One region of the Pseudoalteromonas sp. SWYJZ19 genome, then DNA from elsewhere that is predicted to be linked to it. Evidence: predicted binding sites of a transcription regulator. Region 1 holds the regulator's gene; the other holds the start of a gene.
The links. The regulator sigma-54, encoded in region 1, starts transcription at its own class of promoters, with help from an activator protein. The targets are predictions, from matches to a motif close to GTTGGCACGNNNNTNGNNT.
Positions count from the first base shown of each region.

Region 1 (5,150 bases):
TTGACCACTATTGAGTGACTTAGTCACCTGTTTTAGTTGCTGTAGTGGGTAATCTTGTTCAAAAGCTTCAGGCATTGGCGTCCTTTATAAATTTTTATATTACTTTATGGGGAGAGGTGAGTTAACTGGCGTCACTAACCGTATTTATTTTATATATCTGTTTTAGTTGGGGCATTAGTAATGCGAGCATTATTTTTATAACTGTTTATTCTTGTTCATTAAAACGTTGTGCTATTAATTCTCCAACAGCATGTAAAGCTTGCTCAGAATCGGGGCCTTTACATACAACTTTTACTTCTTTGCCTTGGCTACTTTCAAGTAACATTAATGCAAGTACGCTATCGCCTGCAGCTTCTTTGTCATCTTGAAATAATGTAATTGTCGCATCAAACTGCACTGCTAATTGGGCAAGCACGGTGGCTGCTCTGGCGTGCAATCCTAATTTGTTTTTTATTAAAAAAGTGTCTTCACAATGCATAACTTACTCTACCTAAGCTGAACAGGTGATTATTCAGCTATATTATTTTTCTTGTTCGCGATGGCGAATTTTAACATTGGGATGTGTCATTGCAAAACTTTCACCGATAGTTTGCGCTAAATATACAGAGCGATGTTGTCCGCCTGTACACCCAATAGCAATGGTTAAATAACTGCGGTTATTTCGCTCTAAGTGCGGTAACCATGTTTGTACAAATGTCTGAATTTGCCATGTGAATTTTTGCACTATGCTGTGATTGGCCAAATAATCTTTAACGGGTTGATCTAACCCATTTAAAGGTTTTAATTCAGGTTCCCAATGTGGATTTGGTAAAAAGCGTGCATCAAATACGTAATCTGCTTCTTTTGGTATACCGTATTTAAAACCAAACGATTCAAATGTGACAATCAGTTGCTTATCTTTTTTACCTAAAATCTTTTCACGAATAGATTCAGCAAGTTGATGAACACTCAAATCAGTTGTATCTATCATAAAGTCGGCGCGGGTGATTAATACATCAAGTAATTCTTTTTCTTTTTTGATGGCTAAATCAAGAGGCAACGAGTCAATTGATAGTGGGTGTAATCTACGAGTTTCAGAAAAACGTTTGATCAATGTTTGGTCGTCGCTATCTAAATAAAATAACGTAGGTTTTGCAAAGCCAGGCAAGTATTCAAGAATATCGTTAAATTCATCTTGTTGTTTAGGGATGTTACGCACATCAATGCTAACAGCAATTTTATCATAGCTATCAGACACACTGCGAACTAATGAAGGAAGCAAGTTAACTGGAATATTATCTACGCAATAATAACCTAAATCTTCTACAACGCGTAAAGCAACCGACTTTCCAGAACCAGAACGGCCGCTTATGATAATTAACTCCATTTAACACCCTTTATAAAACTATGATTGATTGACAATAACTTGGTAAAGCTCAGCATCTGATTTTGCACTGCGTAACTGTTTACAAAAATCTTTGTTGTTTAGTTTATCAGCAATGGTTGCTAGAGTCTTTAAGTGCTGCTGGTTATCGCCATCTGGTACGATGAGTGCGACGAAAATATCAACAGGGCGATTATCGATTGCATCAAAATTTATTGGAGTTTCGCTAACGAGTACTAAAGCCAAAGGCTCTTCTGCACCGCTCATTCTTCCATGAGGAATGGCAATGCCACGCCCTATACCTGTACTACCCAATTTTTCTCTGCTCATTAAAGCATTAAGAATATCTTGTTGCGGTAAATACGGAAGTTTGTCGTGAGCAAGTTCGCTAATGAACTCTAAAATTCTTTTTTTGCTATTAAAAAGGACCGCAGCTTTGCTGCAGTCCTGGCATATAAGTGAGCTTAATTTCATCATATTAGTGTCGAGCAAGCTTCTCTTTGTGTTTAATTACTTGTCGATCGAGCTTGTCGATCAACGAGTCAATGGCGGCATACATATCTTGATGTTCTGTAGAGGCAAATAGCTCAGCACCGCTTACGTGTATGGTGGCTTCTGCTTTTTGATTTAATTTTTCTACATCGAGAATGACATGAACATTATTAATATGATCAGAGTGTCTTTCTAGCTTCGCAAATTTGGTATTAATATAGTCTCTTAGTGAATCGGTTAATTCTACGTGACGACCAGTTAAGTTTAGTTGCATAAGCATTACCCTCTTTTTTTTGCGTCTTAAATCAAACTTTTACGTTGATTTGACGGTGGAATAGCCAGAGATTCGCGGTATTTTGCGATTGTACGTCTCGCTACTTTAATTCCTTGCTCAGCCAATATATCCGCTATTTTGCTATCACTCAATGGTTTTGCTGAGTTTTCTGCTGCGATTAATTTTCGGATAAGCGCACGGATTGCTGTAGATGAACATTCACCACCGTTTTCGGTGCTTACATGGCTTGAGAAAAAATATTTAAGCTCAAATATACCACGGGGTGTGTGCATATACTTTTGGGTTGTTACGCGCGAAATTGTTGATTCGTGCATTTCTACCATTTCAGCAACATCATTTAAAACCATTGGTTTCATGGCTTCAGGACCGTGTTCAAAAAAGCCTTGTTGTTGCTTAACAATACAATTTGTCACTTTTAATAGCGTGTCGTTTCTACTTTCTAAGCTTTTAATAAACCATTTAGCTTCTTGTAAATGCGAGCGAATAAACTGGCTGTCACCACTGGATTTTACAGTGCGAGACATTGCCGCGTATTGGCTATTAACACGAATTTTAGGCATGCTGTCTGGGTTTAACTCAACAACCCAGCGGCCTTTAATTTTTTTAACTGACACATCAGGAATAACATACTCAGATTCTTCTCTTACAATAGTATCTGCAGGTTTAGGGCTAAGAGTATGTATTAATGTCATTACTTCCTTAAGCTCTTCTTCTTTGAGCTTAGTTTTCTTCATTAATGTACGATAGTCACGAGCAGCTAATAAATCAATATGCTCGGTTAAAATCATTTTTGTTTCATTAATGTAAGGTGTTTCTTTATCAAACTGGTTAAGCTGAATACACAAACACTCTTGTAAACTACGTGCAGCAATACCGACAGGATCAAACAGTTGGATGCGCTTTAGTACTGCTTCAATTTCATCAAGTTCGACTTCGTTATCTTCTTCGTTTTCTTGATTAAAGCTTTCTAAAATCTCTTCGCAGCTTAGTGTTAAAATACCTGAATCATCAACTGCTTCTACAATCGCAATAGCGATGGCTTCGTCTGTAGGGCTAAATGGCGTTAGTTGTAATTGCCACATTAAATACTCATGAAGCGTCTCTGTTGAGGCGCCTTGGTATATTGATTCGTCTTCAGGCATTGGACCTGATGATGCTGCAGGGGCGGCACTCATGTACTCATCCCAGCTAACATCCATAGCCATGTCGTCACTTAGCGTGTCTTTTGCAAGTGCTTCACCACTATCTTGTTCGTATTCGCTTGGAGCATCATCGGCAGATGCGCTAACAGTTATGTCATCGGTATCAGCTTTTTGCTCGTTTTTACCTGCAGCGTCTTCGGAATAGTCTGGTTCTTCAACCTCTAATAGCGGGTTGCTGTCGAGAGCTTCTTGTATTTCTTGCTGGAGATCCAATGTACTGAGTTGCAACAAACGAATAGCTTGTTGCAGCTGTGGAGTCATTGTAAGTTGCTGGCCCATGCGCAGCTGTAGTGATTGCCTCATGTATCTCTAACAATCCTTTTATGTTGTTATAATTAATACTAGCAGATGCTTAAAGACATGGCGTAAATGTTACAGCCTAAATTGCTCGCCTAAGTAAACATCGCGTACTGTTTTATCATTTAATACGTGTTCTGGAGTACCTGATGCAATCAGCTCCCCATGAGAAACAATGTAGGCTTTTTCACAAACATCAAGGGTTTCTCTTACATTATGATCGGTAATCAATACACCAATCCCACGATTTTTGAGATGTTCTATTATTTTCTTTATATCTAATACAGAAATCGGGTCAACACCTGCAAATGGTTCATCCAATAATATAAATTTAGGATCGGCTGCCAGCGCACGTGCTATTTCCACGCGGCGACGTTCGCCACCCGATAATGCCATACCTTGGCTATCACGAATGTGTTGTATGCTAAATTCATCTAATAATTTATCGAGCGTGTCTTCTCGGGCTTGTTTATTTAACTCTTTGCGTGTTTCTAAAATTGCCATTAAGTTTTGATAAACAGTCAGTTTTCTAAAAATTGAAGACTCTTGTGGTAAGTAGCCAATGCCTAATCTAGCACGACTATGCATAGGTAAAAGAGTAATATCGTTATCATCGATAGAGATTTTACCTTTGTCGCTAGGTACAAGTCCCACAATCATATAAAACGTGGTGGTTTTACCTGCGCCGTTAGGACCAAGTAAACCAACAATACTGCCTGCTTTTACTTCAAGGCCGACGTTTTTGACAACTTCACGACCTTTATAGCTCTTTGCTAATAGTTCTGCTTTTAATGTACTCATGGCTGACCTTTATCGTCTTTTTTACTTTTTTTAGTTTCGATAGGCACTAAAATCGTGTGAACGCGGTCAGTTGAGTTTTCATCTTTTTCGGCACTGATTAGCTGCTGCTCTATATCGTAGGTAATGCTTTTAGCATTTATTTTTTGTCCCGCTTGCGATACTTGTGCATTACCAACAAGCGTTAAAAAACGCTTAGATACATCATAACGTACTTCGTCAGCACTGGCGCTCATAGTCGTGCCATCTGATTGCTTTTCTTCAAAGTGCGCAGGGCTACCTGTAGCAATTAATAATTGTTTATTATCGCCAAGTTCATCGCGTTTATGTACTTCTAAGCGGTCTGCTGTGATACGGCGGTTACCGTGAATAATTTCAACGTTTTTCTCAAAAATACCCACGTTAGCTTTTAATTGACCTTCTTGCTTATCGGCGCTTATTGAAATTTGATTTGCAGCCGGTTGCGTGTTTTGCTCTGCAGCACTACTATTAAACGCTAGTATAAGTGTAGGAATAATAAGTGATTTTAATATTTTATTGGTCATAATATATGGTTCGCGTATGGTTAATTAGTTTTATCACTTCGGTTTTTAAGTCGGCTTCTAGGCCTTTACCAGTGATTTTTAAATTGGGTCCAGTGATGATAACGGGTTGCTCCGAACGCATTGTTAATAGCTTTATATCTACCTGAATATTATCAGCA
Region 1 covers NZ_JADYXI010000002.1:182,240-187,389, forward strand. The annotation lists gene mgtE (magnesium transporter) at 1-75, opposite strand, end outside; gene I6F45_RS02695 (HPr family phosphocarrier protein) at 206-478, opposite strand; gene rapZ (RNase adapter RapZ) at 521-1,366, opposite strand; gene ptsN (PTS IIA-like nitrogen regulatory protein PtsN) at 1,385-1,837, opposite strand; gene hpf (ribosome hibernation promoting factor) at 1,842-2,129, opposite strand; gene I6F45_RS02715 (RNA polymerase factor sigma-54) at 2,156-3,655, opposite strand; gene lptB (LPS export ABC transporter ATP-binding protein) at 3,725-4,450, opposite strand; gene lptA (lipopolysaccharide transport periplasmic protein LptA) at 4,447-4,992, opposite strand; gene lptC (LPS export ABC transporter periplasmic protein LptC) at 4,982-5,150, opposite strand, start outside.

Region 2 (5,150 bases), on a different contig from region 1:
TAACAGGCAAAGTAAAAGCCGGTGAGTTAGTTAACCACATGGCAGGCCAAGTAGGTGGTAAAGGTGGCGGTCGTCCAGATATGGCACAAGCCGGTGGTAGTGAACCACAAAACCTTGCTGCTGCACTAGATAGCGTTACAGCTTGGTTAACTGAGCGTACTTAAGCCTAAGTGGCACTTATTGTTCAAAAATTCGGTGGCACTTCGGTCGGCTCAATAGAGCGAATTGAAGCGGTCGCCGACCTTGTTGTTAAAACCAGACAGCAAGGACATCAAGTGGTTGTGGTGCTTTCGGCTATGTCGGGAGAAACCAACCGCTTAATTAATCTCGCCAAACAAATTGATACTCGCCCGAGTAGCCGTGAACTAGATGTACTTATTAGCACCGGAGAGCAGGTTTCTGTATCACTGCTTGCTATGGCTATTATCAAACGTGGCCACTCAGCGGTGAGCTTATTAGCCGATCAAGTCAATATTCAAACCGACAATATGTTTGGTAAAGCCCGTATTGAAGACGTTGCCGCTACACGTTTAAAGCATGAGCTTGAGCATAACCGCATTGCTATTATTGCTGGCTTTCAGGGGCGTGACGTTGAGGGCAATATTACAACGCTTGGACGCGGCGGCACCGATACATCGGCTGTAGAAATAGCAGCGGCTATAAAAGCCGACGAATGCCAGATCTATACAGACGTTGATGGCGTATATACTACAGATCCTCGTGTTGAACCTAACGCGCGCAGAATGAGCCAAGTTACTTTTGCCGAAATGCTAGAACTGGCAAGTTTAGGCGCAAAAGTTTTGCATATTCGCTCGGTAGAAGCTGCAGGTAGACACAATGTGCCACTTAGGGTGCTTTCTAGTTTTAATCCTGATGAAGGCACATTAATAAGTTTTGAGGAGAACGATATGCCAAGCAAGGTGGTATCGGGGATTGCGTTTAATCGTGACGAATGTTTAATTAAAGTAGATGGTGTGCCAAGCGGTACGCAATATCTTTCAAAAATATTGAAACTTTTTGCTGATAATGGCATCGAAATAGATATGATTAATCAAGTTAATCATATCTTTGAAAAAATAGACTATGCTTTTACTGTGCACTCGAATGATTATCTGCAAGCACTTGAATTATTGAGCGAAGATCAAGCTCAACTCAGTGCTCAAAATATAAGCGGATTACCAACAGTAGCTAAAGTTTCTGCTGTTGGAATGGGTATGAAATCGCATTCTGGTGTAGCAAGTTTATTTTTTGATGCATTAGCGCAGGAAAATATTAATGTAGTTTTAGTCTCGACTTCTGAGATTAAAATTTCAGTTTTAATAGATGAAAAGTACCTAGAGTTGGCAGTTCGTGCATTACACAAAGCATTTTTAACAGAAAATGGATAGATTGAGAGTTTTTACTTACTTTTCAGTCTAATTTTCATTAGTATGTTTAAGCGGAATCTTATAATTTTTATTGGAACATGGGAGCAAGAGAATGCTAATACTAACTCGTAGAGTAGGTGAAACCCTAATGATTGGTGACGAAGTAACAGTTACTGTTCTAGGTGTTAAAGGAAATCAAGTTCGAATCGGTGTTAATGCACCAAAAGACGTATCAGTGCATCGTGAAGAGATTTACATGCGCATACAAGCTGAAAAGTCGAACCCTAATCCGGGCAATGCTTAATCAACACGTATACGTAGTTGAGTAATTAGCTCAACTAGACTAAAAGCCACTCACTGAGTGGCTTTTTTGTTTATAAAAGCGAGTATTTCAGGGGTTAGTATTTGTTTTGAAATGTACTGCATTCCGCTTTTATTTTTAATAATAATACCTTGCTGAGTATCTATTACTTCGCTTATGTTTTGCCAAGTTAGCTCAAAACTTTTGTAATGATTAGCCGACTTAATGCCTTCTTCATCAAAGGTAAGTGTTACCTCAGAGCCTGACGCTCTGCTGAGCATTTGTCTGGTTACCCACCAAGGTCTGCGATAGTAAAAAGCGACGCACTCTAGTACACCTAGCATGATCATAAACGATCCTAAGTAATGATCGTTTAAAACATAAATGCCAAATAAACCAAGCGCAACGAGGAGTACAAGTAAAAAGTACTTAGGTTTGGCGCGCTTACTGTAGGGGAGTGACTCGTCAAAGCACTCGTAAAAGTAAGGTTTATCTAGTGTGTAGGTTGTTGTAAATGCCATATTGCCTTGCTTTAAATATCGTTTTTTTTATTTTAACAAGCTAGCCGCTAAATGAGCAGCTTTATAGTCAGTGATTTTATTACAGACACAAAAAAACGGCCCTAAGGCCGTTTTTTAGCGATACAAGAAGAATTAACAGTTAGTTTCTTCAGCGTTTACGCCTTCTTTAACATTTTCACATGCATCTTCTACTTTGTTTTGCACGTCAGTTACTGCTTCGTCAATACGTTCGCCTGCGTCTTCTGCATGATTGTCTTCACAACCCATGATAAAGAAACTTGCGAATAGACCGATTAGTGCTGCTTTTACAGTTGTTGAATTCATAATGTAATTCCTTGTAAGTGTTAATTAAATTTTAGTGTTTGTTAGTTGAATGCTTTATCTACCTGGGTGATTTACCACGTAGTGCACCTGAAACTAATGAGATCACTAAAAGTACTAAAAATATAAAAAATATAATTTTTGCTATACCAGCTGCGGCACCTGCGATGCCACCAAAACCTAACACTGCAGCGATTAAAGCAATAACTAAAAATGTAATTGTCCAGCGTAACATTGTTTTCTCCTTGGTTATCAAATTTGCTCACAATAACTAATGCCAGTTATATGCCAAAGTTTATTTTTGTTTTATATCAAGTGGTTATGATTTTTAACTGTGTTTTTAGTTATTAGTTAGTTAGTAATTTTTACGCTTTGTTATGTAAGTTATTCACACTGTTACAAGTTACCGGTAAATATTCACTAAAAATAATCTTTTTGGTAAGACCAATTAACAATTGGTGTGTGTTTTTGTACTTATTATAAAATTTGGCGGTTATTTTTATTAAGTTGAATAGTTAATTAACAACTTCCATATAACTATTAGCTATAGTCGTTATTTTCTGTATGTATTGTAGGGCGCATGATTGCTGGGTTATGGCATGTAAATTTGTTGAGTGTTATGTTGTTTATAGTTTAATTGGTTTTACCAATTTACAAGATGTAGACAAAGCGACTAGTTTTGTTATTATCCAGTGAATAAATATTTAATTAAATCGATTTTTTATTTTCGATATGGGTTTCAAGGGGGAGAAAAATGGATATAGGTGCTCTACTCACAACGGCTGGTAGCTTAATGCTAACTGGTATGGTTGGGGTGTTTGTATTTCTGTCGATATTAATTGGTGCAGTAACGCTTATGTCTAATTTGGTGACGCGCTATAGCGAACCAGAGGCATCACCAGCTAAATCACCGTCTTTTAAATCTCAAGGTGTGCCTAATGAGCACATCGCTGCTATTAGTGCTGCCATTGCTCAGTACAAATCAAATAATAAATAAGGGGCACACACATGGCTAAATTAAAATTAACAGAATTGGTATTACGCGATGCGCACCAATCATTGCTCGCAACACGTATGCGCCTAGACGATATGCTACCTATTGCTAGCAAGCTAGATGATGCAGGTTATTGGTCTATTGAATCGTGGGGCGGTGCTACATTTGATTCGTGTATTCGTTATTTAGGCGAAGATCCTTGGGAGCGTATTCGCGCGCTTAAAAAAGCGATGCCTAATACTAAACAGCAAATGCTATTACGCGGTCAAAACCTATTAGGCTACCGCCATTACGCTGATGATGTAGTTGAAAAGTTTGTAGAACGCGCACATAAAAATGGCGTTGACGTATTTCGTATTTTCGATGCAATGAACGATGTACGTAACCTAGAAACAGCGATTAAAGCGGCTATAAAAGTAGGCGCACATGCTCAAGGTACTATTTCGTACACGGTAAGTCCTGTTCATACGCTTGATATGTGGCTGACTCTTGCTAAGCAATTAGAAGATTTAGGCTGTCACTCAATTTGTATTAAAGATATGGCGGGTTTATTAAAGCCGTACGATGCTGAAAAACTAATTAAAGCACTTAAGGAAACCGTGTCGGTTCCTATTGCTATGCAGTGCCACGCTACAACTGGTTTAAGTACTGCGACTTATCAAAAAGCGATTGATGCAGGCATTGATATGCTTGATACCGCTATTTCATCTATGAGTATGACTTACGGACACACAGCAACTGAAACTATTGTATCGATAGTTGAAGGAACTGAGCGCGATACTGACCTTGATTTAAATCATCTAGAAGAAATTGCTGCTTACTTTAGAGATGTACGTAAAAAATATGCGGCATTTGAAGGTAGCTTAAAAGGGGTTGATGGTCGTATTTTACTCGCTCAAGTACCTGGTGGCATGCTTACAAACATGGAAAACCAACTTAAAGAGCAAGGCGCGGCAGATAAGCTTAATGAAGTTTTGCTTGAGATCCCACGGGTACGTGAAGATCTTGGTTTTTTACCTTTAGTAACACCCACGTCGCAAATTGTAGGCACTCAAGCAGTACTTAACGTGCTAACCGGTGAGCGTTATAAAACAATTACTAAAGAAACTGCTGGCGTATTAAAAGGTGAATATGGCTTAACACCAGCACCAATGAATAAAGAGCTACAAGAGCGTGTGCTTGATGGAGCAGAGGTTATTACTTGTCGCCCTGCAGATAACATTGCACCAGAGCTTGCAACGCTTGAAGCTGAATTATTAAAAGAAGCACAAGAGCAAGGTTTAACACTTGCTGATGAGCAAATTGATGACGTACTAACTTATGCATTATTTCCGCAGGTTGGTTTGAAATTTATTAAAAATCGTAATAACCCTGATGCATTTGAGCCTATTCCTACCGTTGAAGATAAGAGCAATAAGGCAGCACCAAAATCAGGATCAAATAATAACAGCGTTAAAGCTGAGCAATACAGCGTAAAAGTAGATGGTAAAGTTTACGACGTAGTAGTGGCGCAAGGTGGTGAGCTAAAAGAAGTAACATTAAAAGACTCTGAGCACATTCCTCAGTCTGCTTCAGTTGCATCAGGTGAAACACTTAATGCACCGTTAGCAGGTAATATTTTTAAAATTAAAGTAAAAGCTGGGCAA
Region 2 covers NZ_JADYXI010000003.1:174,690-179,839, reverse strand. The annotation lists gene alaS (alanine--tRNA ligase) at 1-164, shown strand, start outside; gene I6F45_RS04545 (aspartate kinase) at 171-1,388, shown strand; gene csrA (carbon storage regulator CsrA) at 1,480-1,671, shown strand; gene I6F45_RS04535 (YcxB family protein) at 1,722-2,189, opposite strand; gene I6F45_RS04530 (hypothetical protein) at 2,322-2,513, opposite strand; gene I6F45_RS04525 (DUF1328 domain-containing protein) at 2,572-2,745, opposite strand; gene I6F45_RS04520 (OadG family protein) at 3,265-3,507, shown strand; gene oadA (sodium-extruding oxaloacetate decarboxylase subunit alpha) at 3,519-5,150, shown strand, end outside.
Region 2: the regulator sigma-54 is predicted to act here: its motif matches at 2,785-2,803, upstream of I6F45_RS04525 (DUF1328 domain-containing protein).